2 regions of the Streptomyces syringium genome follow, and region 1 is predicted to be linked to the other one. Evidence: riboswitches for the same ligand, from Rfam matches in the RefSeq annotation. Region 1 holds a riboswitch; the other holds the start of a gene.
The links. A riboswitch is a leader RNA that binds a small molecule or an ion and turns the genes downstream of it on or off. The one in region 1 is predicted to bind S-adenosylmethionine.

Region 1 (15,302 bases):
AGATCCTGACACCGGGGTAATCCGTGAAAAAGCTCTCCGCACGACGACGCCATCCGCTGGCGGCGGTCGTCGTCCTACTCTTCGCGCTGGCGGTAACTGGGGGGCTGTACGCCGCGTTCGCGCCCGCGGACACGGCCAAGGCCGATGACACCGCCCAGTCCCTTGCCATCGAGGAGGGCAAGAAGCTCTACTCCGTGGGCTGCGCAAGCTGCCACGGCACCGGCGGTCAGGGCACCACCGACGGCCCGAGCCTGGTCGGCGTGGGTGCCGCGGCCGTCGACTTCCAGGTCGCCACCGGCCGCATGCCGCTGCAGCAGCAGGGCGCCCAGGCGCCCAAGAAGAAGGCGATCTACTCGCAGGCCGAGATCGACCAGCTCGCCGCGTACATCGCCTCGCTCGGCGCCGGCCCCTCGGTTCCGTCCAAGAGCCAGTACAGCCCGGACGGCGCGGACATCGCCAAGGGTGGGGAGCTCTTCCGTACGAACTGCGCCCAGTGCCACAACTTCACCGGCAAGGGTGGCGCTCTCTCGAACGGCAAGTACGCCCCGCCGCTCGACGATGTCGACCCGAAGCACATCTACGAGGCCATGCAGACCGGCCCGCAGAACATGCCTTCCTTCCCCGACACCACGATGACGGAGAAGAACAAGAAGGACATCATCGCGTACCTCGACACGGTCAACAGCAGCAAGTCGGAGAGCCCGGGCGGCCTCGAACTGGGTGGGCTCGGCCCGGTCAGTGAGGGTCTGTTCGCGTGGATCTTCGGTCTGGGTGCGATGATCGCCGTCGCCATCTGGGTCGCGGCCCACACCGCTAAGGCCAAGAAGTCATGAGTAGCCAAGACATTCCAGAAGAGAACCTGCCGAGCACGCAGGGCGACGCGCACGCCACCGCCGTAGCCGTCGCGGGCGACCCGTTCGCCGACCCCGGCCTGCCGCCGCACGAGCACCGCATCCAGGACATCGACGAGCGGGCCGCCAAGCGCTCCGAGCGCGTGGTCGCGTTCCTGTTCGTCCTGTCGATGCTGGCGACCGTCGGCTTCATCGCCTCGTACGTGACCCTGCCGGTCGACAAGATCGTCTACATCTTCCCGCTCGGTCACATCAGCGCGCTGAACTTCGCGCTGGGCATGACCCTCGGTGTGGCGCTGTTCTGCATCGGCGCGGGCGCGGTCCACTGGGCCCGCACCCTGATGTCCGACGTCGAGCACGCCGACGAGCGGCACCCCATCGCCGCCGAGCCCGAGGTCAAGGCCAAGGTCCTGGCCGACTTCAAGCAGGGCGCGGAGGAGTCGACCTTCGGCCGGCGCAAGCTGATCCGCAACACCATGTTCGGCGCGCTGGCCCTGGTGCCGCTCTCCGGTGTGGTGCTGCTGCGCGACCTCGGTCCGCTGCCGGGCACCAAGCTCCGCAAGACCGCCTGGTCCGCGGGCAAGATGCTGATCAACCAGAACACGAATCAGCCGCTGCGCCCCGAGGACATCCAGGTCGGGTCCCTCACCTTCGCCATGCCCGAGGGCATGAAGGAGGAGGACCACGACTTCCAGAAGGAGATCGCCAAGGCGTCCCTGATGATCGTCCGGCTCCGTCCGGAGAACATCAAGGACAAGCAGGAACTCGACTGGTCGGCCGACGGCATCGTCGCGTTCTCCAAGATCTGCACGCACGTCGGCTGCCCGATCAGCCTGTACGAGCAGCAGACGCACCACGTGCTCTGCCCGTGCCACCAGTCGACCTTCGACCTCGCCGACGGCGGACGAGTGATCTTCGGCCCGGCCGGTCACGCGCTTCCGCAGCTGCGGATCAAGGTCAATGACAAGGGCTACCTTGAGGCCATGGGCGACTTCGCCGAGCCCGTCGGTCCTGCCTACTGGGAGCGCGGATGAGTACTTCAACAGCTGACAACCAGCGCAAGGCGCCCGCCGGTGAGCGGATGGCCGACTGGGCGGACGGCCGACTGGGCATCTACGGCCTGGCCAAGGCCAACATGCGCAAGATCTTCCCGGACCACTGGTCCTTCATGCTGGGTGAGGTCGCGCTCTACAGCTTCATCATCATCATCCTCACGGGTGTGTATCTGACGCTGTTCTTCCACCCGAGCATGAACGAGGTCGTCTACCACGGCTCGTACGTCCCCATGCAGGGCATGCGGATGTCGGAGGCGTTCCAGTCGACGCTCAACATCAGCTTCGACGTCCGTGGCGGTCTGCTGATCCGGCAGATCCACCACTGGGGTGCGCTGATCTTCCTCGCGGCGATGTTCGTGCACATGATGCGCGTCTTCTTCACGGGTGCCTTCCGCAAGCCGCGTGAGGTCAACTGGCTGTTCGGCTTCCTGCTGTTCGTGCTGGGCATGTTCACCGGCTTCACCGGCTACTCCCTGCCGGACGACCTGCTCTCGGGCACCGGCGTCCGCTTCATGGAGGGCGCGATCCTGTCCGTGCCGATCGTCGGTACGTACATCTCGTTCTTCCTGTTCGGCGGCGAGTTCCCCGGCTCGGACTTCGTGCCGCGGTTCTTCTCCATCCACGTTCTGCTGCTGCCGGGCATCATGCTCGGTCTGCTGGTGGCGCACCTGATCCTGGTGTTCTTCCACAAGCACACCCAGTTCCCCGGCCCCGGCCGGACGAACAAGAACGTGGTCGGCATGCCGCTGCTGCCGGTCTACATGGCCAAGGCCGGAGGCTTCTTCTTCCTGGTCTTCGGTGTGATCGCGGCGGTCTCCGCGATCGCGACGATCAACCCGATCTGGGCGATCGGCCCGTACCGGCCGGACCAGGTGTCCACCGGCGCGCAGCCCGACTGGTACATGGGCTTCTCCGAGGGCCTGATCCGTGTCATGCCGGGCTGGGAGATCAACCTCTGGGGCCACACCCTGGTCCTGGGCGTCTTCATCCCGCTGGTGATCTTCCCGCTGGTCCTCCTGGCCATCGCGGTCTACCCGTTCATCGAGTCCTGGGTGACCGGCGACAAGCGGGAGCACCACCTGCTGGACCGCCCGCGCAACGCCCCGACGCGCACCGCGTTCGGTGCCGCCTGGATCAGCGTGTACTTCGTGCTGCTGATCGGTGGTGGAAACGACCTGTGGGCCACCCACTTCCACCTCTCGATCAACGCCATCACCTGGTTCGTCCGGGTCGGCTTCTTCGTGGTGCCGGTACTGACCTTCATCGCCACGCGCCGGATCTGCATGGGTCTCCAGCGCCGCGACCGGGACAAGGTGCTGCACGGACGCGAGTCCGGCATCATCAAGCGCCTGCCGCACGGTGAGTTCGTCGAGGTCCACGAGCCGCTGTCGCAGGAGGCCCTGCACACCCTCACCGCGCACGAGCAGCCCAAGCCGCTCGAGCTCGGCCCCGAGGTCGACGAGAACGGCGTGAAGCGCAAGCTGAGCGCCACGGAGAAGCTCCGCGTGAAGCTCTCGAAGGGCTTCTACGGCGAGGGGACGCACATCCCCAAGGCCACCGCGGAGGAGTACCAGGAGATCACCAGCGGCCACGGCCACCACTGATCCCCGTCCGACCGATCACTGATCGCCACGGCAAGAGCCCCGTCCATGCGCTGGACGGGGCTCTTCGCCGTCCCCGCTCCTGGATAGGCTGGACCCGCGAACACCGCGAACACCGCGGCATCACGGATTCGACCACCAGGAGCGTGGACCATGAACGTTGTGACCCCGGCAGGCGGCGACAGCGCGACGGCCCGCACCTGGCCGGGTGTGCTCGACGCCCTCCTCGCCGGTGTGGACCTGAGCGCGGACGACACCGCCTGGGCCATGGACCGGATCATGCGCGGTGAGGCGACCGACGCCCAGATCGCGGGCTTCGCGGTGGCGCTGCGCGCCAAGGGCGAGACGGTCGCCGAGATCTCCGGTCTCGTACGGACCATGTACGCGCACGCCAACCTCATCGAGGTGCCCGGCCCGAGCGTGGACATCGTCGGCACGGGCGGCGACGGCGCCAAGACCGTCAACATCTCCACCATGTCCGCGATCGTCGTGGCCGGCACCGGCGCGAAGGTCGTCAAGCACGGCAACCGCGCCGCCTCCTCCGCGAGCGGCGCCTCGGACGTGCTGGAGAAGCTGGGCGTCAATCTGGACCTCACCCCGCGCCGGGTGGTGGAGGTGGCCGAGGAAGCCGGCATCACCTTCTGCTTCGCGGTGAAGTTCCACCCCGCCCTGCGCCATGTGGCGCCCGCCCGCCGCGAGTTGGGCATCCGCACCACGTTCAACGTGCTCGGCCCGCTGACCAACCCCGCGCGGGTCAAGGCCCAGGCGACCGGCGTCGCCGACGCCCGGATGGCGCCCATCCTGGCCGGCGTCCTCGCCGAGCGCGGCGCCTCCGCGCTCGTCTTCCGCGGCGACGACGGGCTGGACGAGCTGACCACCACCGCGACCTCCCAGGTGTGGATCGTCGGGGGCGGCGAGGTGCGCCGCGAGGCCTTCGACCCGCGGGACGTGGGGATCGACCTGGTGCCCGTGGAGGCACTGCGGGGCGCGGACGCCTCGTACAACGCCGATGTCGCCCGGCGGCTGCTGGACGGCGAGACCGGCCCCGTACGGGACGCGGTGCTGCTCAACTCGGCGGCGGCGCTGGTTGCCCTGGAGCCGACCGGCGCCCCGCTGGCCGAGCAGATCACGGCGGGCCTCGCGAAGGCGGCGGAGTCGATCGACTCGGGCGCGGCGAAGCGGGCGCTGGAGCGGTGGGTCCTGGCCAGCAACGGTTAGCCTGGCCGGCGCGCGTCGTCGGCGGTGGGCCGTCTTGCCGCCTGCGGCGACGGGCGCCCTGCGGGCGCGTCCTCAATCGCCGGACGGGCTGGTTGTGGCCGAGCTCGGCCACAACCAGCCCGCAGGTTCCGCCATCCGGACGCCCATACCGCGCGAAGATCGGCTGTGCCATACTCTTCGCCAGGTCACGAGTGACAGCGACATAGGCCCCGGCCCGCTGTCCGGCAACCCTCCTTCCGTGGCGGGGTGCCCCGGGTGATGACCGGGTCGCAGACAAGAGGTCTGCGGCAAGCGCGGATCCCTCGCCAGGGATCCTGGTCGTCGAGGGAGCTTCTTCCGTGATGCAGCGAATGCGATAGGGCCTACGGCCCGTTTCCCGTGAACTCCGCGCGCCTTGGCGCGCGCTGGAGTTCGGTTTCCCGCACGCCGGTGACGCCTTCCCGTGTGCGTATCCGCAATCCCCCCTGTCTGCAGGAGAATTCGCCATGTCCGCATGCCCTGTTGCCGCCACGGCCGCCACCGACACCGCCACCATCGAGGCCCCCGCCGACGCGCCCCTGCCGGTCCTCGGCCACGACGTGCGGGTGCCGCTCGTCACCGGGGGCGAGGTGCCGTACGCGGCGCTCGACTACGCGGCCAGCGCCCCGGCGCTGCGGCGGGTGTGGGACGACGTCGCCGCGTACGCGCCCTACTACGGGAGCGTGCACCGCGGGGCCGGTTACCTCTCGCAGCTGTCGACCGACCTGTTCGAGAGCAGCCGGGCGGACGTGGCTGCCTTCCTCGGCTGCCGCCCCACCGACCAGGTCGTCTTCACCCGCTCCACCACCGACTCGCTGAACCTGCTCGCGGCCGTCGTTCCGGCCGGCACCCGGGTCTTCGTCTTCGAGACCGAGCACCACGCCTCGCTGCTGCCGTGGGAGCGGCGTGAGGACGTCGACGTCACCTATCTCGACGCGCCGCGCACCCCGGGCCAGGCGGTCCGGACGCTGGAGGAGGCCCTCGCCGCACGCGAGCCGTACGGTCCGGCCCTGGTCTGTGTGACCGGTGCGTCCAATGTGACGGGTGAGCTGTGGCCCGTGCGGGAGCTGGCCGCCGCCGCGCACGCGCACGGCGCCCGGATCGTGCTGGACGCCGCGCAGCTGGCCCCGCACCACCCGGTGGACGTCGCGGAGCTGGACGTCGACTGGGTCGCCTTCTCCGGGCACAAGCTGTACGCGCCCTTCGGCGCCGGTGTACTGGCCGGGCGCGCGGACTGGCTCCAGGCCGGCGAGCCGTATCTGGCGGGCGGCGGAGCGAGCCGCAAGGTCGCGCGGCGCGACGGGGGCGGGGTGGACGTCGAGTGGCACGACACCGCGGCCCGGCACGAGGCGGGCTCGCCCAACGTCATCGGGGTGTACGCCATCGCTGCGGCCTGCAAGGCGCTCACGGAGGCCGGTTTCGAGCGGCTCGTCGCGCGCGAGCAGCGGCTCGTCGAGACGGTACGGGCGGGCCTCGCGGAGGTGCCCGGGGTCAAGGTGCTCTCGCTGTTCGGCGACGACGCCCCGCGCGTGGGGGTCATCTCCTTCGTCGTGGAGGGCTGGAACAGCTCGCACTTCGCCGCGGCGCTCTCCGCGGAGTACGGGATCGGGGTCCGCGACGGGCTCTTCTGCGCGCACCCGCTGGTGCGGACGCTGCTGGGGGACGACTCCCGCGAGGCGGGGGAGTGCGGTGCGCCGGACGGCGCCGCGGGTGAGGGCCCGCAGCTCAACGCCCTCCGCGTCAGCTTCGGCGCGGGCACGCCGGACGAGCATGTCGAGCGCTTCGTGACGGCGGTGGGGGAACTGGTCCGGGACGGTGCGCGGTGGTCCTACCGGACGGAGGGTGGGCGCTGCGTTCCCGCGTAACCGGGGCTCCGCCCCGGGCCCCGGTCCTCAATCGCCGGACGGGCTCATTCAGCCTGTCCGGCGATTGAGGACAAACGAACTACGAGTCGAGGCCGATCGCGAAGGCCGCTTCCAGGTCGTGGCTGGAGTACGTGCGGAACGCGATGTGCGTCTCCGTGGAGGCCACGCCCGGGACCTTGCTGATGCGGCCGGGGATGACGTCCGCGAGGTCGTCGTGCCGGGCCACCCGCACCATGGCGATCAGGTCGTGCGCGCCGGTGACCGAATAGACCTCGCTGACGCCCTCCAACGCGGCGATCTTCTCGGCGATCTCGGGGATCCGGTCCACGTCGGTCTTGATGAGCACGATCGAAGTGATCACGGCTGGCTCCTATCGGGGGTCCCGGGGTCGCCCCCGGGAGCGGGCGACTCCTCGCGGGACCTGGCTGCGGCCTTCACTCTATCCGCAGGTCCGCAGCGGGCCCACGCGCAGACGAAGCCGAGGCAGAAGCCCATCACGTGGGCCAGGTAGGCCACTCCGGGGCGGTCGCCCGCCGTGCGCGCGGCGAGCCATTGCAGCGCGAACCAGAAGAGCAGCACTGCCCACGCCGGAAACCGCAGGGGCAGAAAGAAGAGGAACGGGAAGAGGCTGGTGACACGGGCCTTGGGGAAGAGATAGAGGAACGCACCGAGCACCCCGGAGATCGCCCCGGACGCGCCGACGAGCGTCTGGGCGGAGTGGGCGTGCACGGCCGCGTAGCCGAGCAGCGCCAGATAGCCCGTGGCGAGATAGAAGAGGACGAAGGGGATCCGGCCCAGTCGTTCCTCCGTCATCGCGCCGAAGACGTAGAGGAAGAGCATGTTCCCCAGCAGGTGCAGCCAGTTGCCGTGCACGAAGAGGGCGGTGAACGGCGTGCACAGCTCCGAGGTCGGGCCGAGCCACAGCTCCTCGGGCACCACGCCCCAGCGCCCGAAGTAGGTGGTCTGCGCGGCGATCAGCTCGGCGCCGGTGCCATAGGAGGCGTTGAAGCCCGAGGCGGGGCCGAGGAGGAAGACGACGCAGCAGATGCCGAGGAGGGTGTAGGTCATCACGGGGGTCGGCACGCGGGTCGCACGGGCACCGTCACGGGGGCCGGGGAATGCCGCCTTTCCGAGACGTACTACCTTTCCGATCATGGTCAGATCATTGCGTACCGTGCGCAACCTGCCCAGAGTGCCTCGCCGGGCCGTCCGCGCGGGCCTGCGCACCGCGTCGCGAGACCGGCAGGCCGTAGGGTTACGGGGAAGACACTCCCGCGGTTCGACGACGCGGCCCGCCCGGGGGCCGCGGCAGCAGACGACGAGGACGGACGACACGATGGGTGTTCCCCAGCCGACAGCCGAGACCCGGTGGCGCTGCACGCTGTGCGGCAATCTCACCCGGTTCGACGTGACCCGTTCGACCAGGGCCGTCGAGTACGTCCACCTCGACCTGGCGGGAGAGCCGAACGTGGAGGAGCGCGAGGTGGTCAGTGAGACCATCGAGTCCGTGCGTTGCCGTTGGTGCAACGCGGTCGACCAGATCGAGCTGGTGGACCGGCCGGGCGCGGGCGCCTGAAGAACGGGAGCGTTGAACGGTGGTGGAGCACACAGGCGGCGAGGCGGCCGGTGACGCCGGCGGGGCCGACGGTGTTGCCGAGGTGCTCGACCGTCCGCTGCCCGAGGGGATCAGGCGACGGGTCGTCGGGCTCGTCGCGGAGGCGTTCGGCGGGCTGACGGTCGCCGAACTGCCTCCTCAGCTACGGCAGTACGCCCGGTTCACGCCGAGCCGGCGGGCCAAGTTCGCGGGCAACGCCATGGCCGCCGCGGTGGAGAACGACGCCGTCTTCCGGCAGCGCATCTCCGCCCGGCTGCGCGAGGGCGGGTCCGAGCTGGCCGAGGCGCTGGACGCCGGGTCCCCGCCGGCCGCCGCCGACCCGGAGGACGTGGCGGCCATGGCCTATGTGCTGCGGCCGCTCGGCTGGGTCAAGCTGGTCACCGCGGCCGGCGAGGAGGCCCAGCGGGCCGGCGCCGAGCGGGCGGGCCAGGAGGCGCAGCGCGAATTGCGGCAGCTGCGCGAGGAGCTGGCCGCCGCGCGCGCCGAGGCCCGTACGGAGTCCGACCGGGCCCGCGCGGAGCTGGACGCGGTGCGCAAGGAGGCCGAGGCCGCGCAGCGCAAGCTGCGCAGCGCGGTCAGCGACGTGCGGCGCGGCGAGGCGGCCCTGCGCAAGGCGCAGGCCGAGCTGGAGACCGTGCGTGCGGCCGCCGCGGGCGAGAAGACGGCTGCCTTGGGCGAGGCGCGGCGGCTCAAGGCGCGGCTGGCGGAGGCCGAGTCGGCGCTGGAGGCGAGCCGCCGTGCGGTGCGCGAGGGGCGCAGCGTGGAGGACATGCGGCTGCGGCTGCTGCTCGACACCGTCCTGGACGCGGCGCAGGGCCTGCGGCGCGAGCTGGCCCTGCCGCCCGCGTCGGTGCGCCCGGCGGACACGGTGGACGCGGTGGAGCCGGGCCGGATGACGCCCAAGGACATCGCCAACCGCGCGCTGTCGGAGACCGATCCGGCGCTGCTGGACCAGCTGCTGGCGCTGCCGCAGGCCCACTTGGTGGTCGACGGCTACAACGTCACCAAGACCGGCTATCCGACGATGCCGCTGGACAAGCAGCGGCTGCGGCTGCTGGGCGGGCTCGCGATGCTGGCCGCGCAGACGGGCGCGGAGATGACGTGCGTCTTCGACGGCGCCGAGCTGGCCGCACCGGTGCTGCTCGCGCCGCCGCGCGGGGTGCGGGTGCTGTTCAGCAAGGCCGGGGTGACGGCGGACGAGCTGATCCGGCAGCTGGTGCGTGCCGAGCCGCCGGGCCGGCCGGTGGTCGTGGTCTCCACGGACCGGGAGGTGGCCGACGGGGTCGCGAAGGCGGGCGCGCGGCCGGTCGCATCGGCCTTGCTGCTCAAGCGACTTGCGCGTACCTGAGCGTGGGGCGGCCGTCACCTACTGTGTCATCTTCGTAAAAGATGCGTCGACGGCCGGAATTTTTCGCAGCAGAGTTTGAACGGACTGCGGGAAGGTCACTAAGGTCGGGCCTCGAACCTTCGCGCGGTTGTTCATCCATTCGGGGTGACGGCGAGGGTCCCGCCGAGCCCGCGGAGCCTGCGCGGTAGGCGGCCCCAGGAAAAGGAGCTCGTCTCCGTGGCGTCCCACCGTCGACCCAAGCAGCCGGGCCGCGCCCGCGTGACCGTGCTCACCGCGACCGCCGCGGCGGCCGTCGCCCTCTCGGCCCAGGGCGCGCACGCCGATCCGCAGGCGTCCAAGCAGGACGTCAAGTCGAAGGTCGACAAGCTCTACGAGGAAGCCGAGCAGGCCACCGAGAAGTACAACGGGGCCAAGGAGAAGCAGGACAAGCTGGACAAGCAGGTCAGCGACCTCCAGGACAAGGTCGCCCGCGGCCAGGAGGAGCTCAACAAGCTCCGCAACAGCCTCGGTTCGATGGCCACCGCGCAGTACCGCACCGGCAGCATCGACCCCTCCCTGCAACTGCTGCTGTCCTCCGACCCGGACAGCTATCTGGAGCGGGCCTCCACGCTCGACCAGCTCACCACCAAGCAGGCGGAGACCCTCCGTCAGATAGCCGGCAAGCAGCGCACCCTGAAGCAGGAGCGCCAGGAGGCCGCCGACAAGCTCGCCGACCTGGAGTCCACGCGCAAGGCGCTGGGGGACAAGAAGAAGGAGATCCAGGGCAAGCTTTCCGACGCCCAGGAACTCCTCAACACCCTCTCGGCCAAGGAGAAGGCCGAGGTCACGGGCGAGGACAAGGCGCAGGAGGGCAAGGACGCCGCCGACCGCGCCAACCGCTCCGGCGGCAGCCGCACGGACCCGGGGGGCTCGGGCAAGCCCGTGCCCGAGTCGCAGCGCGCCGGCGGTGCGCTCGGTGCCGCACAGGGCAAGATCGGCTCCCCGTACGTCTGGGGCGCGACCGGCCCCAACTCCTTCGACTGCTCCGGGCTGACCTCCTGGGCGTACTCGCAGGCGGGCGTCACCCTGCCCCGTATGTCGCAGGACCAGGCGAACGCCGGCACCCGCATCTACGACCAGGGCTCCCTCAAGCCCGGCGACCTGGTGATCTTCTACGGCGATCTGCACCACGTCGGCCTGTACGCGGGCAACGGCCAGGTGCTGCACGCCCCGAAGCCGGGCGCCAACGTGCGCTACGAGGCCATGGGCAACATGCCCTTCCAGTTCGGGGTGCGCGTCGGCTGACGCCCCCACCGGGGCTCCCGGCCGCTCTCCCGCGACCCTCATGAGCCCCACCCGCACCCCGGGTGCGCCCCAGGCCCGTCCTCCGCGGCGGGCCTGAGCGACACACCGCCCTTTCGGGCGAATCCCGGAACCCTCCGCTGACTCCACGCCCCGCCGGTGACCTGCGTCTCCGGCGGGGCGTCGCGTTTCCCGCCCCGCGCGGTCTTTGAACCCGGGGTGATCGCGCCGCTACTGTCTGGCGCGCGGTGCCCCGCTGTCGTACGCCCGACCCGGGCGGCAGGGGCCGCACACAGTGAAAGGGAGTGCGGCTTCCCGTGGCGTTCCATCGCCGTCCCGCGCCGACCGGTCTCAACCGGTCCGTCCGGGTCACCGTCCTGTCCGCCGCCATGGCCACCGCGGCCGCCGCTCTGTCGGCGGCACCCGCGGACGCCCGGCCCGGCGAAGGGACGGACGGTGGCAACCGGGCGTCCGGGACGGTGAAGGCACAGGTCGACCGGCTCTACGAGGAAGCGGAGCGGGCCACCGAGAAGTTCAACGCCGCCGACGAGCGCACCGACGGCCTGCGCGAGCGGGTGGAGCGGGCCGCCGACCGGGTCGCGCGCGGCCAGGAGCGGGTCAACCGGCTGCGCACCGCCCTCGGCATGATCGCCACCGCGCAGTACCGCAGCGGCGGCACCATGGACCCGGCCATCGAGCTGCTGCTGTCCTCCGACCCCGACGGCTATCTGGAGCGGGCCGCCACCCTCGACCGCGTCACCGGCCGTCAGGCCGACCAGCTGCGGACCCTCCAGGGCGCACAGCGCGAACTGCGCCAGGAGCGGGCCGAGGCCGCCCGGATCCTCGAGGACCTCGAGGCCGGCCGCCGGGCCGTCGTACGGCACAAGCAGGAGGTCGAGCGGAAGCTCGCCACGGCCCGCAGGCTGCTGAACTCGCTGCCCACGGCGGACCGGGAGGAGTACGGCCGCGCGTCGCGCTCCGACCGCGGCGACGGTGTCCTCGCCGCCGCGCTGCCGAGCCTCGCCCCCACCTCCTCCCGGGGCGCTGCGGCCGCCATGGCCGCCCGCTCCGCCGTCGGCTCCCCGTACGCCTGGGGCGCCACCGGCCCGAGCGCCTTCGACTGCTCGGGGCTCATGCAGTGGGCGTACGGGCGCGCGGGCGTGGGCCTGCCGCGCACCTCGCAGGCACAGCGGAACGCCGGCCGGCACGTCTCGCTGTCCGAGGCCCAGCCCGGCGACCTGGTGATCTACCGGGCCGACGCCAGCCACGTGGGCATGTACGTGGGCAACGGGCAGGTCGTCCACGCCCCCTACCCCGGTGCCCGGGTCCGCTACGACCCGGCCAACATGATGCCGATTTCCTCCGTCACCCGGCCATGAGCGCGCCCTGAACGCCTGCCACCCGCCCGGCGGCTCGTACGATGCGGGGCGTGACAGGGCGACAGCGGTGGGGCGGAAGACGCGTGGCGTGCGGCCTGGCGGTGGTCCTGTTCGGCGCCCAGGCCCTGACCGGCTGCGGGCCGATGGGCTCCTCGGCCGGACCGGACGCCGACGACAGATCGGTGCAGCGGCTGCTGGACCGGTGGGCCGACGCGCTGCGCGGCCGTGACGAGGCCGCCTTCCTGGCCGCCGTGGACCCTCGGGCGACGGGTTACCGCGCCGCGCGGCAGCGGGTGTTCGACCGGATCGAGGACGTACCGCTGGCCGACTACGGCTACCGGCTGGTGCGCCGGGGAGGCTTCGCCCCCGCGCCCGGCGACGGCCACCGCGTCGCCGTCGAGGCCGAGCTGCGCTACCGGATCGCCGGCTACGACACCGCGCCCGTCACGGCCCCCGCGCGGCTGACGCTCGTCAAACGCGGCGGCCGCTGGTACGTCGCCGCCCAGGACGACCGTGACGGCGGCCGGCAGCTGTGGGAGCAGGGCACGGTGACGGTCGTGCGCGGCGCGCACAGCCTCGTCCTCGGCGTCGGCCAGGACCGGGGGCGGCTGCGGGCCCTCGCGGGCCTCGCCGACCGCGCGGTGCCGGCTGTGAGCGCGGCCTGGCGGGGGAAGTGGGCGGGGCGGGTGGTGGTCGAGATGCCGGCCTCGCTGGACACCATGGCGGCCCTGCTGGGGGCGCCCGCCGCCGGCTACCGGGGCATCGCGGCGGTCACGACGGGAGAGGTCGGTGGCGCCGGTGCCGCTCCGGCCGACCGGATCATCGTCAACCCCGAGGCGTACGGCGTCCTCGGCGACTTCGGCCGCCGCGTGGTGCTCACCCACGAGACCGCCCACGTCGCCACCCGCGCGCTGACCTCCCCGGCCACCCCGTTGTGGCTCTCCGAGGGCTTCGCCGACTGGGCCGCCTACCGCGACACCGACCGCACCCCGCGCCAGGCCGCCCCCGAGCTGGCCCGCGCCGTCACCGGCGGTGAGCTGCCGCGGCGGCTGCCCGAGGACGGGGAGTTCGGCTTCGCGGGCGAGTCCGGGCGGCTGGCCCGCGCCTACGAGGAGGGCTGGCTGGCCTGCCGCATGATCGCCGACGAGTGGGGCGAGGAGAAGCTCGTCGCCTTCTACCGCGCGGTGGGCGGGCACAGCCGACGGGCGGGCGCCGTCGAGGACGCCCTGCGCGACGTGCTCGGGGTGAACCTCGTCGACTTCACCGCGCGCTGGCGTGCCTATCTGGAGGCCGCGCTCGGCTGACGCCGCCCGGCCCTCACTTGGCGACCAGCGCCGACGACCGCTCGGCGGGCGGTTCGGGCGTCCCGGTCGGACCCGCCTCGGTCACCGTCTCCCGCCACAGCCGGGTGCACGAGAGCAGGGTCGCCACGACCAGCAGCAGATTGCGCAGCGTCAGCGTCGTCACGCCCAGCTTGTCGCTGGCCACGACGTGCGAGAACCAGATGGGGAACTCGAGCTGGGTGAGCGGCGCCGCCAGCAGCACCAGGGCGACGGGCAGCCCCTGCCGGGTCGTCCGCATCGTCATGCACACCGCCGCCAGGCCGATCAGCCAGATCAGGTACTGCGGGCTGATCACCCGGCTGGTGGTGGTGAACAGCAGCACGGCGGCGAAGGCCGCGTCGTAGGGCGTGCACGCCGTGAACCGCCGCGCCCGCACCCGCCACAGCAGCAGCCACCCGAAGGCCAGCACGCTCAGGCCCAGCGCCAGCCGGCTCATCGTGCGGACGTACGGGCCGAGGAACTCCACCGAGCCGTAGTGCAGCCGCGCGTGGCCCTCCCAGCCGAAGTGCCGCCCCAGATGGAAGACCAGCGACCCCAGCGACTCGATCTCCGTGCCCCGGTCGCGCTGGAAGGTCAGGAACGCCAGTGCCCCCGGCATCGCCACGGCGAAAAGCAGCCCCAGCACGAGCCCCGTGAGCAGCGCGGCACCCCAGGCGGAGCGGGTGCGGCGGCCGCGCGGGGTGCCGACGAGCAGCAGCACCGGCCAGACCTTCAGCAGCGCCCCGAAACCGGCGAGCGCCCCCGAGAGCCGGGCCCCGGCCGGGCGCGCCGCGGCCAGCAGCGCCGCGACGGACACGGCGGTCACCATGACGTCGTAGCGGGCGTAGACGATCGGGCCCAGCAGCGGCACCCCGGCCACCCACACCCACACCCCCGCCCGGCTGCGCCTGCCGCCCCGCACGGTGAACAGCAGCATCGCGAAGACCAGCACGTCCGCCAGGAAGCACATCAGGAAGAACGCCGGCGCGTAGTCGAGGAACGGCAGCAGCCCGGGGGAGAGCACGGCCAGCGCCGCGGCCGGCGGGTACTGCCACGTCACGTCGTCCAACGGGAAGGTGCCCGTCTTCAGCACCCCGTACCAGCCCTGGTAGATCACCTCGATGTCGATCCCGACGTCCGATCCGGGCAGCACCCACACCCGGAACACGCACAGCAGCAGAACGGCCCGGGTGACGGCCCACACCACGATCGAGAGCCGCAAGCCAGTGCCCGCCATGATTCACCTCGTCCATTCACGGTCCACGCACGGTTCACGATCCACGCACGTCCCTACACGCTCCGTCACTCCAAGGCATGATGGCCGGTCGAGGCGGCCCGCGCGCGGTGACGTGGCGGGACGAAGGTCCAGAGGCACCCCGGCGGCGGCCGGGGGAGCACCCGGTACTGTCGGGGCGCGATGTCACGGCCCCAGGCCACCAGCCGAGCGACCCCCAGCCGAAAGACCCCCGTGCACAAGACCCTGATCGTCACCAATGACTTTCCGCCCCGGCCCGGCGGCATCCAGGCCTTCCTGCACAACATGGCGCTGCGCCTGGACCCGGCGGACGTCGTCGTCTACGCCTCGACGTGGAAGCGCGGCCGGGAAGGCGCCGAGGCCACCGCGCGCTTCGACGCCGAGCAGCCCTTCGAGGTCGTCCGCGACCGCACCACGATGCTGCTGCCCACCCCCCGGGTCACCCGCCGCGCCACCGCGCTGCTGCGCGAACACGGCTGCACCTCCGTGTGGTT
Region 2 (15,302 bases), 2.3 Mb from region 1:
GGCGGAGGACGACAAGCCCACCGAGCCGAAGAAGGACGAGCCGGAGAAGCGCAAGCCCGCCAAGCTGCCCAAGGAGGACGCGGCGAGCCTGCGGCTCAGCGGCGGTGCCGTCACGGAGAAGACCGTGCCGGGCGCGCAGGGCGACGGTGGTCTCTACATCGCCGGCATGAACAAGCAGGGCGCCGGTGTCGAGTGGAAGGTCGACGTCGAGAAGGCGGGCGACTACCGGCTGAACGCGCGCTACGGCGTGCCCGGCACGGACGCCGCCCTCACGATCTCCGCCAACGGCAAGGCCGACTCCCGGGCCATCAACATGAAGAACTTCGGTGGCACGAAGGACTGGGAGAACGGGTGGAAGACCACCTGGTCCCTGGTCAAGCTCAACAAGGGCACCAACATCCTCAGGCTGTCCTGCGAGGCCGGCAATTCCTGTGACGTGCACCTCGACCAGCTGTGGATCTCGCCCAAGACCGGCTGACGTCTCGCGGCGGTCAGCGTGCGGCTGGCCGCCTTGTCAGCCGCTGACGGTCCGTAGGAAGCCCGCCACCGTCCGGGCCATCGCCTCCCGCGCCGGTGCCAGGTACCTGCGCGGGTCGACGGTGGACGGGTGGGCTTCGAGGAAGGCACGGACCGCGCCCGTGAACGCCGTGTTCAGGGCCGTGCCCACATTGATCTTCACCATGCCGGCGGCGACCGCGCGGCGCAGTTCCGCGTCCGGGACGCCCGACGAGCCGTGCAGGACCAGGGGCACGGGCACGGCGTCCCGGAGCCGGGCGATCAGGGCGTGGTCGAGGGCCGCCGTGCGTTCGGTCATCGCGTGGGAGCTGCCGACGGCCACGGCGAGGGCGTCGACGCCGGTGTCACCCACGTAGGCGGCCGCCTCGGCCGGGTCGGTGCGTACGCCCGGGGTGTGCGCGTCCGGTGGTGGCTCGCCCGCCTTGCCGCCCACCCGGCCCAGCTCCGCCTCCACCCACATGCCGCGCTCGTGGCCCCAACGCACGGCCTCCGCCGTCGCCTTGACGTTCTCGCCGTAGCCGCGCCGGGACGCGTCGAACATCACCGAGCCGAAGCCGTGCGCGTGCGCGGCGTGCAGGAGCGCCACGTCCTCGACGTGGTCGAGGTGGAGCGAGAGCCGTGCGGTCGAGGCGCGGGCGACGGCGGCCGTGGCGGCGGCGATGGGCGCGAGGTCGCCGCCGTGGAACCTCACCGCGTTCTCGGAGACTTGCAGCACCGCGCCCGTGCCCGCGGCCTCGGCGCCCGCCGCGATGGCCTCGGCGTGCTCCACGGTGATGACGTTGAAGGCGGCGACCGCGCGGGCGGCGGCGCGGGCTGCGGTGACGAGTTCGGCGGTGCTGACGAGTGGCATGGCTGCCTCAACCCTCCGGCCGTAACGGCCCTCGTGACCCCGCGCGGCGGCGGGGCCGGTCCGGTGCCGGCGGCGTCCGCCGGGTGGTGCCGCGCCGCGGGCCCATGGTGGCGGGCGGCCGCGCCCGCCCGGCCCCGGCCCGCCGTGCCGCCTGTGCCGCCCGTGCCGTCACGCCGGGGTGACCTTCACCTGCGGCAGCAGGCCCTCGTACGTCGCGCGGTCGAACTCGCCCGCCGCGGTGGCCCGTACGGTCGCGGCCGAGAGGGCCACCGCGCGGGCGATGCGGTCCGGCCAGGACAGGCCCTCGGCCCAGCCGGACAGCAGGCCCGCGACGGCGGAGTCGCCGGCGCCCGTCGGATTGCCCGTCAGCCGGCGGGGCGGCGCGGCACGCCAGGCGCCGTCCGGGGTGAGCGCCAGCAGCCCGTCCGGGCCGAGGGACGCGGCGACGGCGTGGGCGCCGCGCCGGCGGGCGTCGTGCGCCGCGCGCAGCGGCTCGGTGGAGCCGGTGAGCGCGGCGAGTTCCGCGGCGTTGGGCTTGACCACGTCCGGCCGGGCGGCGATGCCGCGGCGCAGCGGCTCCCCGCCGGTGTCCAGCAGCACGGGCACCCCGGCCGCCCGCGCGGCCCGTACGAGCTGCGCGTACGCCCCCACCGGCACGCCCGGCGGCAGGCTCCCGCACAGCGCGACGGCCCGGGCGTCGCGCAGCAGCCGGCCGTAGGCATCGCCGAACGCGGCCCACTCCTCGGGAGCGACGTCCGGTCCCGGCTCGTTGAGCTGCGTCGAGTCGCCGGTGGACTCGTCGACGATGCCGACCGTGCGGCGGGTGTCGCCGGCGAGCGTGACGAGGGCGTCGGTGATCCTCGCCGAGCCGTCCGCGAGGTGCCGCCGCAGGACGTCGCCCGTCGCGCCGCCCGCGAAGCCCGTCACGACGGTGTCGTGACCCAGCGCGGCCAGCACCCGGGCGACGTTGATCCCCTTGCCGCCCGGGCGTTCCGCGGCGTGGGTGACGCGGTGCGAGGTGTGCGGACGCAGCCGTGGGACGCGGTAGGTCAGATCGAGCGCGGCGTTGAGCGTGACGGTGAGGATCACCGGCGTCTCCCTCCCGGGGCCGTCGTACGGGAACGTCGTGCGGGACCGTGTGACGGCAACCCTGCTGTCCGTACCGGGGGTTCGTGGACGCCCGGCGCGAGCGATCATGCCAAAACAGCGACGGCAGGCCCAGACCTGGGGACCCGCCGCCGCTGTTCCGCCACCGCTCAAGGGCGGTGCAAATTACTTCACTTCGGGATGGATCAGCCATTCGCCCTTGCGCATGACGCCGACCAGGTCGTACGAACCGTTCAGCACGACCAGGTCCGCGTCCTTGCCGGGCTCCAGCGAGCCGACCCGGTCGGCGAGGCCCAGCAGCCGGGCCGGGTTCACCGACAGCGCCCGCACGACGTCCTCGACGGGCAGTCCGTCGACGGTCACCGCGCGCTTGAACGCCGTGTCCAGCGTGAGCGTCGACCCCGCGATCGAGCCCGCCGTGGGCCCGTCGGCGATCCGCGCGACACCGTCCTTGACCTCGACCCGCATCGGCCCGAGCGGGAACATGCCGTCGGTCATGCCGGCGGCGCCCATCGCGTCGGTGATGAACGCGACCCGGTCCGCGCCCGCCCGGGCGAAGGCCAGCTCCAGCACGGCGGGGTGCAGATGCGTGCCGTCGTTGATCAGCTCGACGGTGACCCGCTCGTCCTCCAGCAGCGCGGCGATCGGGCCGGGTTCGCGGTGCAGCAGCCCCGGCATGGCGTTGAAGAGGTGGGTGGCGACCGTCGCGCCCGCGTCGATGGCCTCCAGCGCGGCCTCGTACGTGGAGTCGGTGTGCCCCACCGCCGCGATGACGCCGCTGTCGGCGAGCATCCGCACGGAGTCCAGGCCGCCGGGCAGCTCCGGCGCCAGCGTCATCATGCGGGCCGCGCCGTGCGCGGCGTCGACCAGCTTGCGCACGTCCGCCGGGTCGGGGTCGCGCAGCAGCCCCGGCTGGTGCGCGCCGCAGCGGTGCGGGGAGATGAACGGGCCCTCGAAGTGGATGCCCGCCAGGTCGCCCTGCTCGGTCAGCTCGGCCAGGACGGCCGCCTGCCGGGCGAGGTCGTCCAGGTCCCCGGTGACGGTCGAGGCGACCATGGTCGTCGTGCCGTGCGCGCGGTGCGTCGCGATGGCGGTGAGCGCCTCCTCGGCGCTGCCGGCGGAGAACGACGCGCCGCCGCCGCCGTGCACGTGGACGTCCACGAAGCCGGGGACGATCCAGTGACCGGTGAGATCGACGGACGGCTCCTCCCGCGCCACGTCGTTCACGATGCGCCGACCCTCGACCGTGACGCGGCCGTTGTCGACCACGCCGGTCGGCAGCACCACGCGGGCGCCGGTGAGAACCGTTCGTTCGACCATCAGGCGGATACCTCCGTGGTTTCGGGGGACGGGGTTTCGGGGGACGGGGTGGGGCGGGGCGCGGGGGTCCTCGCGGCCGTTCCGGCTGCTTCGGCGGTGAGCAGGTCCCAGGCGAGCAGGCCGGCGCCCAGGCACCCGGCGGTGTCCCCGAGCGCCGCGGGGACGATGCCGGGAAGCCTCTGGAACGTGATCCGCTCGGCGACGGCCGCGCGCAGCGGTGTGAACAAGGTTTCCCCCGCCTCCGCGAGCCCGCCACCGATGATCAACGTACGGGGATCCAGCAGGGTGAGGCCGGTGACGAGGCCGTCGGCGAGCGCGTCGACCGCCTCCTGCCACACCGCGCGGGCGGTGGCGTCCCCGGCCGCGACGGCCCGCGCGCAGTCCGCGGCGTCGGCGTCCGCGTCGCCGGACGCCTCGGCCCAGGCGCGGCTGACGGCCGAGGCGGAGGCGATGGTCTCCAGACACCCGCGCCCGCCGCACCCGCAGACCGGACCGCCGGGCCGGACGACGATGTGCCCGATCTCGCCCGCGTAGCCGTGGGCCCCGGCCTCGATCCGCCCGTCCATGCCGATCGCCCCGGCGATGCCCGTGCCGAGCGGCACGAACAGGAACCGGTCGGCACCCCGCCCGGCCCCGATCCGGCCCTCGGCGAGACCGCCGGTCCGTACGTCATGGCCGAGGGCGACCGGTACGTGGCCGAGGCGCTCGCTCAAGCGGTCGCGTAGTGGGACGTCGCGCCAGCCGAGGTTCGCGGCGTAGACGGCGATGCCGTTCGCGTCGTCGACGATCCCCGGCACGGCGACCCCCGCCGCCTCGGCCTGCCGCCCGTACCGCTCCGACCCGAGGGCGCGCAGCTCGGCGGCGAAGTCGAGGATCCCGGCGACGACGGCGTCCGGCCCCCGGTCACGACCGGTGGGCCGCCTGGCCTCGTACAGAAGCTCGTGGTCCGGTCCGACCAGGGCGGCCTTCATGCCGGTGCCGCCTACATCGAGCGCGATGACGTGTCTCACGGGAACAGTCTCGCGCGATTGCGTGTGAAAGGTCTAGTCCACTCGTGGGCAGGCTGCTGCCCCTGCGTGTCGTGGCTCTTGTTCGTTGCCGGGTGCGGGTTCGCCTGCGGCGGGCTGGTGGGGTTCGGGCCGTCGGCGCCGCCGCGGGTTGGTTGGGGGCGGGCCCGTGCCGCTCCGGTGGGTCCCGGGGCCGCTTCGCTTTACGCCCCGCGACCCACCTGCGCGTCCCGAGCCCTCACGCCGGTGGGCCTGCGGCGCCTCCGCCCCTGGGGGGAGGGGCTGGTTACCCGGCACGCCATCACGTCAGTGGACGGTCATGCCCGCCGCCCAAGGCATTCGCTTTACGCCCCGCGACCCACCTGCGCGTCCCGGGCCCTCACGCCGGTGGGCCTGCGGCGCCTCCGCCCCTGGGGGTCAGGACGGAAGGATCACGCTGCGCGTGAGGTTTCGGGGGTCGTCCGGGTTGTGGTTCTTGGACTCGGCCACCGCTACCGCCAGGCGTTGCGCGCGGATCAGGTCCGCCATCGGGTCCAGTCGGGAGCCGTCCGCTATCAGCGTGCCGCCCGTCGCGGTGATGTCGGCCGCCAGGCCCTCCGGGCGGGGGCCGAAGATCCACGCCACCCGGCCCGGGGCCGTGATCGCGACCGGGCCGTGGCGGTACTCCATCGCCGGGTACGCCTCCGTCCAGGCGCACGCCGCCTCCCGCATCTTCAGGGCCGCCTCCTGCGCCAGCCCGTACGCCCAGCCGCGCCCCAGGAATGTCCACTGCTCCGCTGCGAGCACCGCCGGCGGCAGCGGCTCGGCGACGGCCGTCTCCGCGTCCGCCGCCGCCTCGGCGACCGTGCGCACCCCGGCCGGCAGCGGGCCGTGCGTCTGGAGGCCGGAGCGCAGGTACGCCAGGGCCGTCGTCGCGAAGCGCGTCTGGACGACGGACTCCTCGTCCGCCCAGTCCAGCACCGCCACCGTGTCCGCCGCCTCCATCACGGGCGTCTTCGGGTCGGCGGTCAGCGCCAGCGTCGGCGTCCGGCCGCGCAGCGCGGTCAACAGGGCCAGCACCTCGGTCGTGGTGCCGGAGCGGGTGATCGCCACGACCCGGTCGTAGGCGCGGGCCGCGGGGAATTCCGACGACGCGAAGGCGTCCGTCTCGCCCTGCCCGGCGGCCTCCCGCAGCGCCGCGTAGGCCTGGGCCATGAACCAGGACGTGCCGCAGCCCGTGACGGCCACCCGCTCGCCGGGCAGCGGCAGTCCCGGCGCCCCGGCCGCGGCCCCGGCCGCGCGGCGCCAGCAGTCGGGCTGGGTGGCGATCTCCACGGCGGTGCGGGAGGTACTGCGAGCGGACTGTTCCATGCGCGGGTGCTCCTTGCGAGGTGTGTGCGGGTAACGGTCAGCACCGTGGATAGCACCCCCTGTGACATGGGGGGAAGGGCGATACCGAAGCGAGATGCCGGTCGGGTAGACCGTAAGGTGGCGAGCGGGAGAGACTCACGGTCTCCAGCGGACAAATCACCAACCTCAAGGGTGGGAAGCAGTAGTGCAGCGGCGGCGTTTCTTGGGTCTGACGGCGGCAGGTGCCGCCACGGCGGCGTTGGCGCCCGCACTGACGGCATGCGGTAGCGAAGCGACCGGCGGTGACAAGAAGATCCGGCTGATCGCGGCGGACTACGGCGACAAGCCGACCAACAGCTCCAAGAAGTACTGGGATTCCCTGGCCCGCGAGTTCGAGTCCAAGAACAAGGGCATCAAGGTCGACGTCAGCGTCTACAGCTGGACCGAGGTCGACAAGAAGGTCGCCGACCTGGTCGCGGCCGGCAAGGCCCCCGACCTGGCCCAGATCGGCGCGTACGCCGACTTCGCCGCGGTCGGCAAGCTCTACAGCGCCGAGCAGCTGCTCTCCATCCCCACCCAGGCCGACTTCATATCCTCGATCGCCAAGGCGGGCGAGGTGCACCGGGTGCAGTACGGCCTGCCGTTCGTCTCCAGCACGCGCCTGCTCTTCTGCAACCAGAAGCTCTTCGACAAGGCCGGCATCGCGAAGGCCCCCGAGAGCTGGTCCGAGCTCCAGGCCGCCGCGAAGAAGCTCCAGGCCTCCGGCGTGAAGATGCCCTACGGGCTGCCGCTCGGCCCGGAGGAGGCACCGGCCGAGACCATGATGTGGATGCTCAGCGGCGGCGGCAGCTACACCAACAACATCGGTGTGTACACCATCGATTCGCCCGAGAACATCAAGACGTTCGAGTGGCTGCGCGACGAGCTCGTCGGCAAGGGCCTCACCGGCAGCGGCGATCCCGCCCGCACCAACCGGCAGGAAGTCTTCGACGCGTTCACGCGCGGCGAGGTGGGCATGCTCAACGGCCACCCGACGCTGATGCAGCAGGCCGATGCCAAGGGCATCAAGTACACGATGGTTCCGCTGCCCGGCGTGAGCGGCAAGGCCAGGGCGACCATGGGCGTCGCCGACTGGATGATGGGCTTCAAGCAGAACGGCCACCGCGATCAGATCGGTGCCTTCCTCGACTTCGTCTACAGCAAGGAGAACGTGCTGGACTTCACCAGCCAGTACGACCTGCTGCCGGTGACCACGCCCGCGTCCGCGGCGATGGCCAAGGACGAGGAGCACAAGCAGCTCCGGCCGTTCCTGAAGGAGCTGCCGAACGCCGAGTTCTACCCGGCGGACAAGACGTCCTGGGCGAAGGTCAGCAAGTCGATCAAGGAGAAGATCGGCTCGACCGTGCAGAAGGGCGGCGACCCGGCCGCGGTGCTCGGCGAGATCCAGCGCGAGGCCATGGCGACGGAGAACGCGGGTCGTTAGGTTGGAGCACGTGAGCCCGCCGGAGGAGCCGACCCCGGACGACGGTCCGGAGCCCGCGCCGGAAGCCGCCGGGCTCTCCGACCGGGACCGCGCCCTGCTCGCGCTGGAGCGACGGACCTGGCCCGGCCCCGGCGCGAAGGAGCGGGCCGTGCGGGAGCAGCTGGGGATCACCCCCACCCGCTACTACCAGCTCCTCAACGCCCTCCTCGACGACCCGCGGGCCCTCGCCCACGACCCCGTCACCGTCAACCGGCTGCGCCGCGTCCGGGACGCCCGCCGGGGGCGGCGTTAGGGCCTGTCCGGCGATTCGTGTGGGCTCCCGACGCCCGGTACGCGCGCTCGCGGCGTGGGGAGAAGCCGCCCGAGTGCGACCGGGCTCGCTGATCCACGAAGATCCGCCGGACCGGCCCTGGCGGGGTCGGCCTCCGGGCCCCCCGGGACCGTACAACTGACCACCCCGCGGCGGTCGCACCGATAGGGTCGGTCGTATGGGTCCCCTTCCCGATCCCGTGACGCCCGCCGGCCGCGACGGACTGGCCGCGCTGCTGGCGCGGCCCGGCCGCGCGGTCGTCGCGCTCGACTTCGACGGCACGCTCGCCGACATCGTGCCGGACCCCGAGCAGGCCCGCGCCCACCCCGGTGCCGTGCCCGCCCTCGCCCGGCTCGCTCCCGTCCTCGGCTCCGTCGCCGTGGTCACCGGCCGCCCGGCCGGGGTCGCGGTCCGCTACGGCGGCTTCGCCGGGGTGCCCGGTCTGGAGCGTCTCGTCGTGCTGGGCCACTACGGCGCCGAGCGCTGGGACGCGGTCACCGGGACCGTGCACGCCCCCGCGCCGCACCCGGGCGTCGCTGCCGTGCAGGCGGAGCTGCCCGGCGTGCTGGACCGGTCCGGTGGCTGGCGGGGCACCTGGGTCGAGACCGCGCACATCGAGAACAAGGGCGGCCGCGCGATCGCCGTCCACACCCGCCGTGCCCCCGACCCGCAGGCCGCCTTCGACGCGCTGCGCGGGCCGCTCGAAGAGCTCGCGGAGCGGCACGGGCTGATCCTCGAGCCGGGCCGGATGGTCCTGGAGCTGCGCCCGCCGGGCATGGACAAGGGCGTCGCCCTCGCCGAGTACCTCCGGGAGGTCGACGCGTCCGCCGTGCTCTACGCGGGTGACGACCTCGGTGACCTCGCGGCCTTCGCGGCGGTCGAGAAGCTCCGCTCCGAGGGGCTGCCGGGGACGCTCGTGTGCAGCGGCAGCTCGGAGGTCGCCGAGCTCGCCGAGCGCGCGGACCTCGTCGTCGACGGCCCGAGCGGTGTCGTGGAGCTGCTCGGCGCCCTCGCGGACCGCCTGGACGGCCGGGCCTCCTGAGCCCACCGGACCGGCTCACCGCCGGTGCCGCTTGTGGGTGATCGAGTGCCGCAGATGCCTCGGGTCGTCAGAGGCGCAGGGGCAGGCCGTGGGGGTGCCGGGCGGGTGAGCTGCCTATAGCCGACGAGAGGGCGTGCGCGGGGCCGGTGGCCGTGGCGGCGAGAGCGGCGGTGGTCAGCACAAGTGCGGCCCAGCGGTGGGCGATCGGCATGCCGGAGCCATACCCACTTCCGTTACCCTTCCCGCCGGGGTGCGGAAGCGCGCCGCGTCGTCCGGCCGGTCCCCCGCGCGGAGCGTGTGCTCCGGCGTACGCCGCCGCGCCTCCGCTGTGCCCCCGTTACACCTCCAGAGCTCGCAGCTGGTCCAGGAACCAGCGCGCGGGCGGCAGCGCCGTCGCCGCCGAGGCCAGCCGCTTGGTGCGCTCCGCGCGCTCGGCGGGCTCCATGAGCAGGGCCTCGTGCAACGCCCGGGCCGTGGCCTCCACGTCGAAAGGATTGACGGTGATCGCGTCCTCGCCCAGCTCCGCGAACGCCCCGGCCTCCCGGGACAGCACCAGCGCGCAGCCGCGGTCGGAGACGACGGGCACCTCCTTGGCGACGAGGTTCATCCCGTCGCGGATGGGGTTGACCAGGGCCACGTCGGCGAGGCGGTAGGCGGCGAGCGAGCGGGCGAAGTCGTCCTTGACGTGCAGGACGACCGGCAGCCAATCCTCCGTGCCGAAGGCGGAGTTGATCTCCTGGGCGACCCGCTCCACCGCGGCCGTGTAGTCGCGGTAGACCGCCAGGTCCTGCCGTGAGGGGTAGGCGAAGGCGATGTGCACCACCTTGCCCCGCCACTGCGGCCGGTCCTCCAGCAGCCTGCGGTAGGCACGCAGACCGCGCACGATGTTCTTGGACAGCTCGGTGCGGTCGACGCGGACGATCGCCTTGCGGTCCGGGCCGATCTGCTCGCGCAGCGCGGCCATCCGCTCCTCGACGTCCGCGCGGTGCGCCCGCTCGCGCAGGAAGTCGGCGTCGGCGCCGAGCCCGTGCACACCGAGCCGGGTCGTCCGGCCCTCGAAGAGCACCGACAGCGCGCCGTCGGTCCCGTCGGCCCCGCCACCCTCGCGCACGACCTCCGCGCCCAGCACGTCCGCGCAGCACGCGGCGAACGCCTCGGCCCAGCGGCGGGTGAGGAAGGCGGCGCGGTCGCTGCCCAGCACGCCGCGCAGCACCTGCCCGGCCACGTCGTCCGGCAGCATCCGGAAGTAGTCCGGCGGGGCCCAGGGAGTGTGCGAGAAGTGACCGACGCGCAGGTCCGGGCGCCGCTCGCGGAGCAGGCCCGGTACCAGGGTCAGGTGGTAGTCCTGGACGAGGACCACGGCACCCGGAGCGGCCTCCTCGGCGAGGGCATCCGCGAAGGCGGCGTTGTACGCCTCGTAGGCCGCCCACTGGGCGCGGAAGTCCGCGTCGAAATCCGGCTCCAGGGGGGTCTGGTACAGCAGGTGGTGGACGAACCACAGCACGGAATTGGCGATGCCGTTGTACGCCGCGGTGAAGATCTCGGGGGCGATGTCGAGCATCCGCACGCTCATCCCGCCGGTGTCGGCCGGATCCAGCCTGCCGCCGGTACGCCGGACGGCCTCACGGTCGCCGTCGCCGAGGGCGGAGCACACCCACAGGGCCCCGGAGCCGGTGCCGATCGCACTCAGCCCCGACACCAGCCCGCCCCCGCCCCGGCCCGCCGCGAGCGAGCCGTCCTCGCGTCGCTTGTAGGAGACGGGTCCGCGGTTGGAGGCGACGAGAATCGGGGCGGCGTGCTCAGCGACCATGTCGCCAGCCTTGCCAGTGCGGGAAGCACTCAAACGTACGCACGAGGGACGGTTACGCGGCGTGCCTCTGTGCGTACTCGGGTATCCCGGCCATCGGCGGCCGCTCCTCGGTGTCCACCGCGTACGTCCGCGGAACGAAGCCCTCCGGGGTGCGCTCGAACTGGGTCAGCGACGGACGCACCAGATGGCCGCGAGCCAGTCGGAGGTGCGCGGTCCGGTAGATCGCGGCGGCCATCCGGCCCAGCGCCCGGCCGTCCTGGTGCCGGTGCTTGCGCACCCCCACGTCGACCTGGGCCAGCGCGTCGAGGCCCACCGTGTGCAGCGCGTCCACCAGCAGCCCGAGCTCGACGCCGTAGCCGACGGGGAACGGCAGCCGCTCCAGCAGCGAGCGGCGGGCCGCGTACTCACCGCCCAGCGGCTGGACGAAACCGGCCAGCTGCGGCCAGTGCAGATTCAGCAGCGGACGGGCCACCAGCTCGGTCACCCGGCCGCCCTGGCCGACGGCCTCGCCGAGCGGGCGGTCGTACATCGCCTTGACGAAGTGCACGTCCGGCTCGGTCAGCAGCGGCCCGACGATGCCGGAGACGAAGTCGGCCGAGAAGTCCCGCAGATCGGCGTCGACGAAGCAGACGACATCGCCCTCGGTCACCAGCAGCGACCGCCACAGCACCTCGCCCTTGCCGGGCAGCGCGGGCAGCCGCGGCAGCACCTCGTCCCGGTGCACGACCCGCGCCCCGGCCGCGGCCGCGACCACCGCCGTGCGGTCGGTGGAACCGGAGTCCAGCACCACCAGTTCATCCACCAGCGGCACCGCCTCGGTCATCAGCTCCCGGCGGATCGTCGCCACGATCGCGCCGACCGTCGCCTCCTCGTTCAGCGCCGGCAGGACGACACTGACGGTGGTGCCGGCGCCGCGCTTGGCGGCGAGAATCCGGTCGAGCGGACGGTCTGCGGCGGACCAGGACCGCCGGGCCAGCCAGCGCTCCACCTCTTCCAGCACGTGTACGACTCCTTCAGCGGGCTCGGGGGATGTGACCCATCTCGCGGTACGGACGCCTGGTTCCGGCGCCCATGCCTTCCGTTACAGTCTTGAACAACGCGGACGGCCATCGCATGTCGGGGTCGTCGCGCGAACAAACGCCTGGGCTGTGCCCAGTGCCATACCGCTCATCCAGAGGGGCAGAGGGATACGGCCCGTTGAAGCCCCGGCAACCCTCCCGCCGGTCTTGCGTACACCGCGAGGCTCCCGGTGGGGAAGGTGCCAATTCCGTCCCGTGGCGACGTTCGCCGCGGGGAAGATGAGGAGAAAGGGCCTCGCCTCATGGCTGTGCACACCGTCGCCACCACTGTCGCTCTCGGACCCGCCGTCGGCCTCTCGTGCCGCGAGTGCGGTGAGCGCTTCGACCTCGGACCGATCTTCGCCTGCGCCGTCTGCTTCGGACCGCTCGAAGTCGCCTACGAGCTGCCCACCGGCGACCCCGAGGCGCTGCGCCGCCGCATCGAGGCCGGTCCGGAGAACATCTGGCGCTACGCCCCGCTGCTGCCCGTCCCCGCCGACGTCGCGGACAAGCCGAGCCTCAACCCCGGCTTCACCAAGCTCGTCAAGGCCGACAACCTCGCCCGCGAGCTGGGCGTGAGCGGCGGTCTGTACGTCAAGGACGACTCAGGCAACCCCACGCACTCCTTCAAGGACCGCGTCGTCGCCATCGCCGTCGAGGCCGCCCGCGCCTTCGGCTTCACCACCCTCTCCTGCTCCTCCACGGGCAACCTGGCGGGCGCGGTCGGCGCCGCGGCCGCCCGCGCGGGCCTTGCGTCCTGCGTGTTCATCCCGCACGACCTGGAGGCGGGCAAGGTCGTCATGGCCGCCGTCTACGGCGGCGACCTCGTCGGCATCGAGGGCACCTACGACGACGTGAACCGCTTCTGCTCCGAGCTGATCGGCGATCCGCTCGGCGAGGGCTGGGGCTTCGTCAACGTCAATCTGCGCCCGTACTACGGGGAGGGTTCCAAGACCCTCGCGTACGAGATCTGCGAGCAGCTCGGCTGGCGGCTGCCGGACCAGATCGTCGTCCCCATCGCGTCCGGCTCGCAGCTCACGAAGATCGACAAGGGGCTCAAGGAGCTGATCGCGCTCGGTCTGGTCGAGGACCGGCCGTACAAGATCTTCGGCGCCCAGGCCGAGGGCTGCTCGCCGGTCTCGCGCGCCTTCAAGGACGGCCACGACGTGGTGCGGCCGGTGAAGCCGGACACGATCGCGAAGTCCCTCGCGATCGGCAACCCGGCCGACGGGCCGTACGTGCTCGACATCGCGCGGCGGACGGGCGGTGCGGTGGAGGATGTCACCGACGCGCAGATCGTCGACGCGATCAAGCTGCTGGCCCGTACGGAGGGGATCTTCGCGGAGACCGCGGGCGGGGTGACGGTCGGCGTCACGAAGAAGCTGATCGAAGCGGGAGTGCTGGATCCGTCCCTGACGACGGTCGTGCTCAACACGGGCGACGGGCTGAAGACGCTGGACGCCGTGGCCCCGACCACCGGTCCCTCCGCGACCATCCGCCCGAGCCTCGACGCGTTCCGTGCGGCGGGCCTGGCCGGCAACTGAGCCTGCCGCCCCTGCCCCTCAGGCCCCTGCCCCCGGCACCTCGACGGCCGGTGCCGGCCCCTCACGTCTCTCTAGCCGGAAGGCGCATTCGCATGAGCATCAACGTTCGCATCCCCACCATCCTGCGCACCTACACCGGCGGCCGGGCGGAGGTCCCCGCCGAGGGCGGGACCCTCGCCGAGGTGATCGCCGACCTGGAGAAGAACCACCCCGGCATCGCCGCCCGCGTGCTGGACGAGAGCGGCAAGCTGCGCCGCTTCGTGAATGTGTACGTCAATGACGACGACGTGCGCTTCGAAGGCGGCCTGAATGCGGTGACGCCCGACGGCGCCGGTGTCTCGATCATTCCTGCGGTCGCCGGCGGCTGACCCTTTCGAAGGTTTCCTGCGGAAGTCCCGTGAATCGCCCCGGCCGGAAAACGGACGGGGCGATTCCGTCTGTTGAACCGCGATACAGTTGGGGCGTTCCCCCTCCTGCGTCAGTGCCGTACGCATATGAGAACCCGTCAAGTTGCGTGCCGAGCGTGTGCACGAATTGTCGGGTTGGTTGCGTTATGTCCGGCCCGACTTGCCCGGGAATCCCCGGAATTCACCGCTTATCGCCAATCGGCCGCGCCCGGAATTCTCGTCCGAGTGACCTGTTGCAGACGGCATCCGTGCAGATACATTCAGCCGCGGTCGACGCGTTCCGGCGCACATCTTCCGGGGTTCCCCATGTCGAAGATCAGGGGACTGCCGGGGGGTGAGGTCTGACCCGGGTCCGCGAAGTGCGGTCCTGCGCAAGGGCCAGTAATAGGGGAGTTAGGCATGGCTCAGGGCACCGTCAAGTGGTTCAACGCGGAGAAGGGGTACGGCTTCATCGCGGTCGACGGTGGTGCGGATGTTTTCGTCCACTACAGCGCGATTCAGATGGACGGCTACCGCACCCTCGAGGAGGGGCAGCGAGTCGAGTTCGAGATCTCGCAGGGTCAGAAGGGTCCGCAGGCGGACATGGTCAAGCTGGCGGTCGGCTGATCTCGGCGCATCGACCACCTAGGCTCAATCGGCTCGCCGAAGGGTCCGTACCTCCAGGGGGAGGTACGGACCCTTCGTGCTCCCCGGGCGCACCCGTCCCGGGGGCGTGGCCGAGCCCCGTGTGTGACCGCCGCTCGTGTGGGTAGCTCTTGGCCCGGGGCGCTTGCACTCGGGGGGGTCGAGTGCTAATCATTGGGCTTAGCACTCTCCGAGTGAGAGTGACAGATTTGGACCGTCGGTGAGGTCCGCAGGCCAGGCGGGGCAAGGAACCGCCAGGTGTGCAGGCCGTCCGTCGCGGGCGCCAGCGCGGTCCGGAGCAATCCACCCCGTCCTGGGAGGACCACTTCACATGGCCAAGATCATCGCGTTCGACGAGGAGGCACGGCGCGGTCTCGAGCGCGGGATGAACCAGCTCGCCGACGCCGTCAAGGTCACCCTCGGCCCCAAGGGCCGTAACGTCGTCCTCGAGAAGAAGTGGGGCGCCCCCACGATCACCAACGATGGTGTTTCCATCGCCAAGGAGATCGAGCTCGAGGACCCGTACGAGAAGATCGGCGCCGAGCTGGTCAAGGAGGTCGCGAAGAAGACGGACGACGTCGCCGGTGACGGCACGACGACCGCGACCGTCCTCGCCCAGGCGCTGGTCCGTGAGGGTCTGCGCAACGTGGCCGCCGGTGCCAACCCGATGGCGCTGAAGCGTGGCATCGAGAAGGCCGTCGAGGCCGTCTCCGCCGCCCTGCTCGAGCAGGCCAAGGACGTGGAGACCAAGGAGCAGATCGCCTCCACCGCCTCCATCTCCGCCGCCGACACCCAGATCGGCGAGCTCATCGCCGAGGCGATGGACAAGGTCGGCAAGGAAGGCGTCATCACCGTCGAGGAGTCGCAGACCTTCGGGCTCGAGCTCGAGCTCACC

Region 2: linked by a shared signal. The riboswitch ahead of thrC (threonine synthase) and the one ahead of JO379_RS09540 (aminotransferase class V-fold PLP-dependent enzyme) in region 1 are both predicted to bind S-adenosylmethionine.

The regions. Positions count from the first base shown of each region.
Region 1 is NZ_JAGIOH010000001.1:2,157,037-2,172,338, reverse strand. Features, by position in the region: gene qcrC (cytochrome bc1 complex diheme cytochrome c subunit) at 24-833, shown strand; gene qcrA (cytochrome bc1 complex Rieske iron-sulfur subunit) at 830-1,885, shown strand; gene qcrB (cytochrome bc1 complex cytochrome b subunit) at 1,882-3,510, shown strand; gene trpD (anthranilate phosphoribosyltransferase) at 3,661-4,725, shown strand; SAM riboswitch class IV at 4,909-5,025, shown strand; gene JO379_RS09540 (aminotransferase class V-fold PLP-dependent enzyme) at 5,211-6,608, shown strand; gene JO379_RS09535 (Lrp/AsnC family transcriptional regulator) at 6,688-6,969, opposite strand; gene JO379_RS09530 (rhomboid family intramembrane serine protease) at 6,966-7,763, opposite strand; gene JO379_RS09525 (hypothetical protein) at 7,945-8,184, shown strand; gene JO379_RS09520 (NYN domain-containing protein) at 8,204-9,571, shown strand; gene JO379_RS09515 (C40 family peptidase) at 9,788-10,855, shown strand; gene JO379_RS09510 (C40 family peptidase) at 11,170-12,231, shown strand; gene JO379_RS09505 (hypothetical protein) at 12,273-13,535, shown strand; gene JO379_RS09500 (glycosyltransferase 87 family protein) at 13,549-14,790, opposite strand; gene JO379_RS09495 (glycosyltransferase family 4 protein) at 15,022-15,302, shown strand, end outside.
Region 2 is NZ_JAGIOH010000001.1:4,483,703-4,499,004, forward strand. Features, by position in the region: gene JO379_RS20075 (carbohydrate-binding protein) at 1-478, shown strand, start outside; gene JO379_RS20080 (class II fructose-bisphosphate aldolase) at 515-1,366, opposite strand; gene JO379_RS20085 (1-phosphofructokinase family hexose kinase) at 1,535-2,455, opposite strand; gene nagA (N-acetylglucosamine-6-phosphate deacetylase) at 2,639-3,793, opposite strand; gene JO379_RS20095 (ROK family protein) at 3,793-4,803, opposite strand; gene JO379_RS20100 (SIS domain-containing protein) at 5,218-6,150, opposite strand; gene JO379_RS20105 (extracellular solute-binding protein) at 6,335-7,612, shown strand; gene JO379_RS20110 (DUF3263 domain-containing protein) at 7,623-7,904, shown strand; gene otsB (trehalose-phosphatase) at 8,101-8,964, shown strand; gene JO379_RS20120 (alpha,alpha-trehalose-phosphate synthase (UDP-forming)) at 9,302-10,774, opposite strand; gene JO379_RS20125 (glucosyl-3-phosphoglycerate synthase) at 10,827-11,774, opposite strand; SAM riboswitch class I at 11,939-12,079, shown strand; gene thrC (threonine synthase) at 12,096-13,376, shown strand; gene JO379_RS20135 (MoaD/ThiS family protein) at 13,469-13,744, shown strand; gene JO379_RS20140 (cold-shock protein) at 14,183-14,389, shown strand; gene groL (chaperonin GroEL) at 14,739-15,302, shown strand, end outside.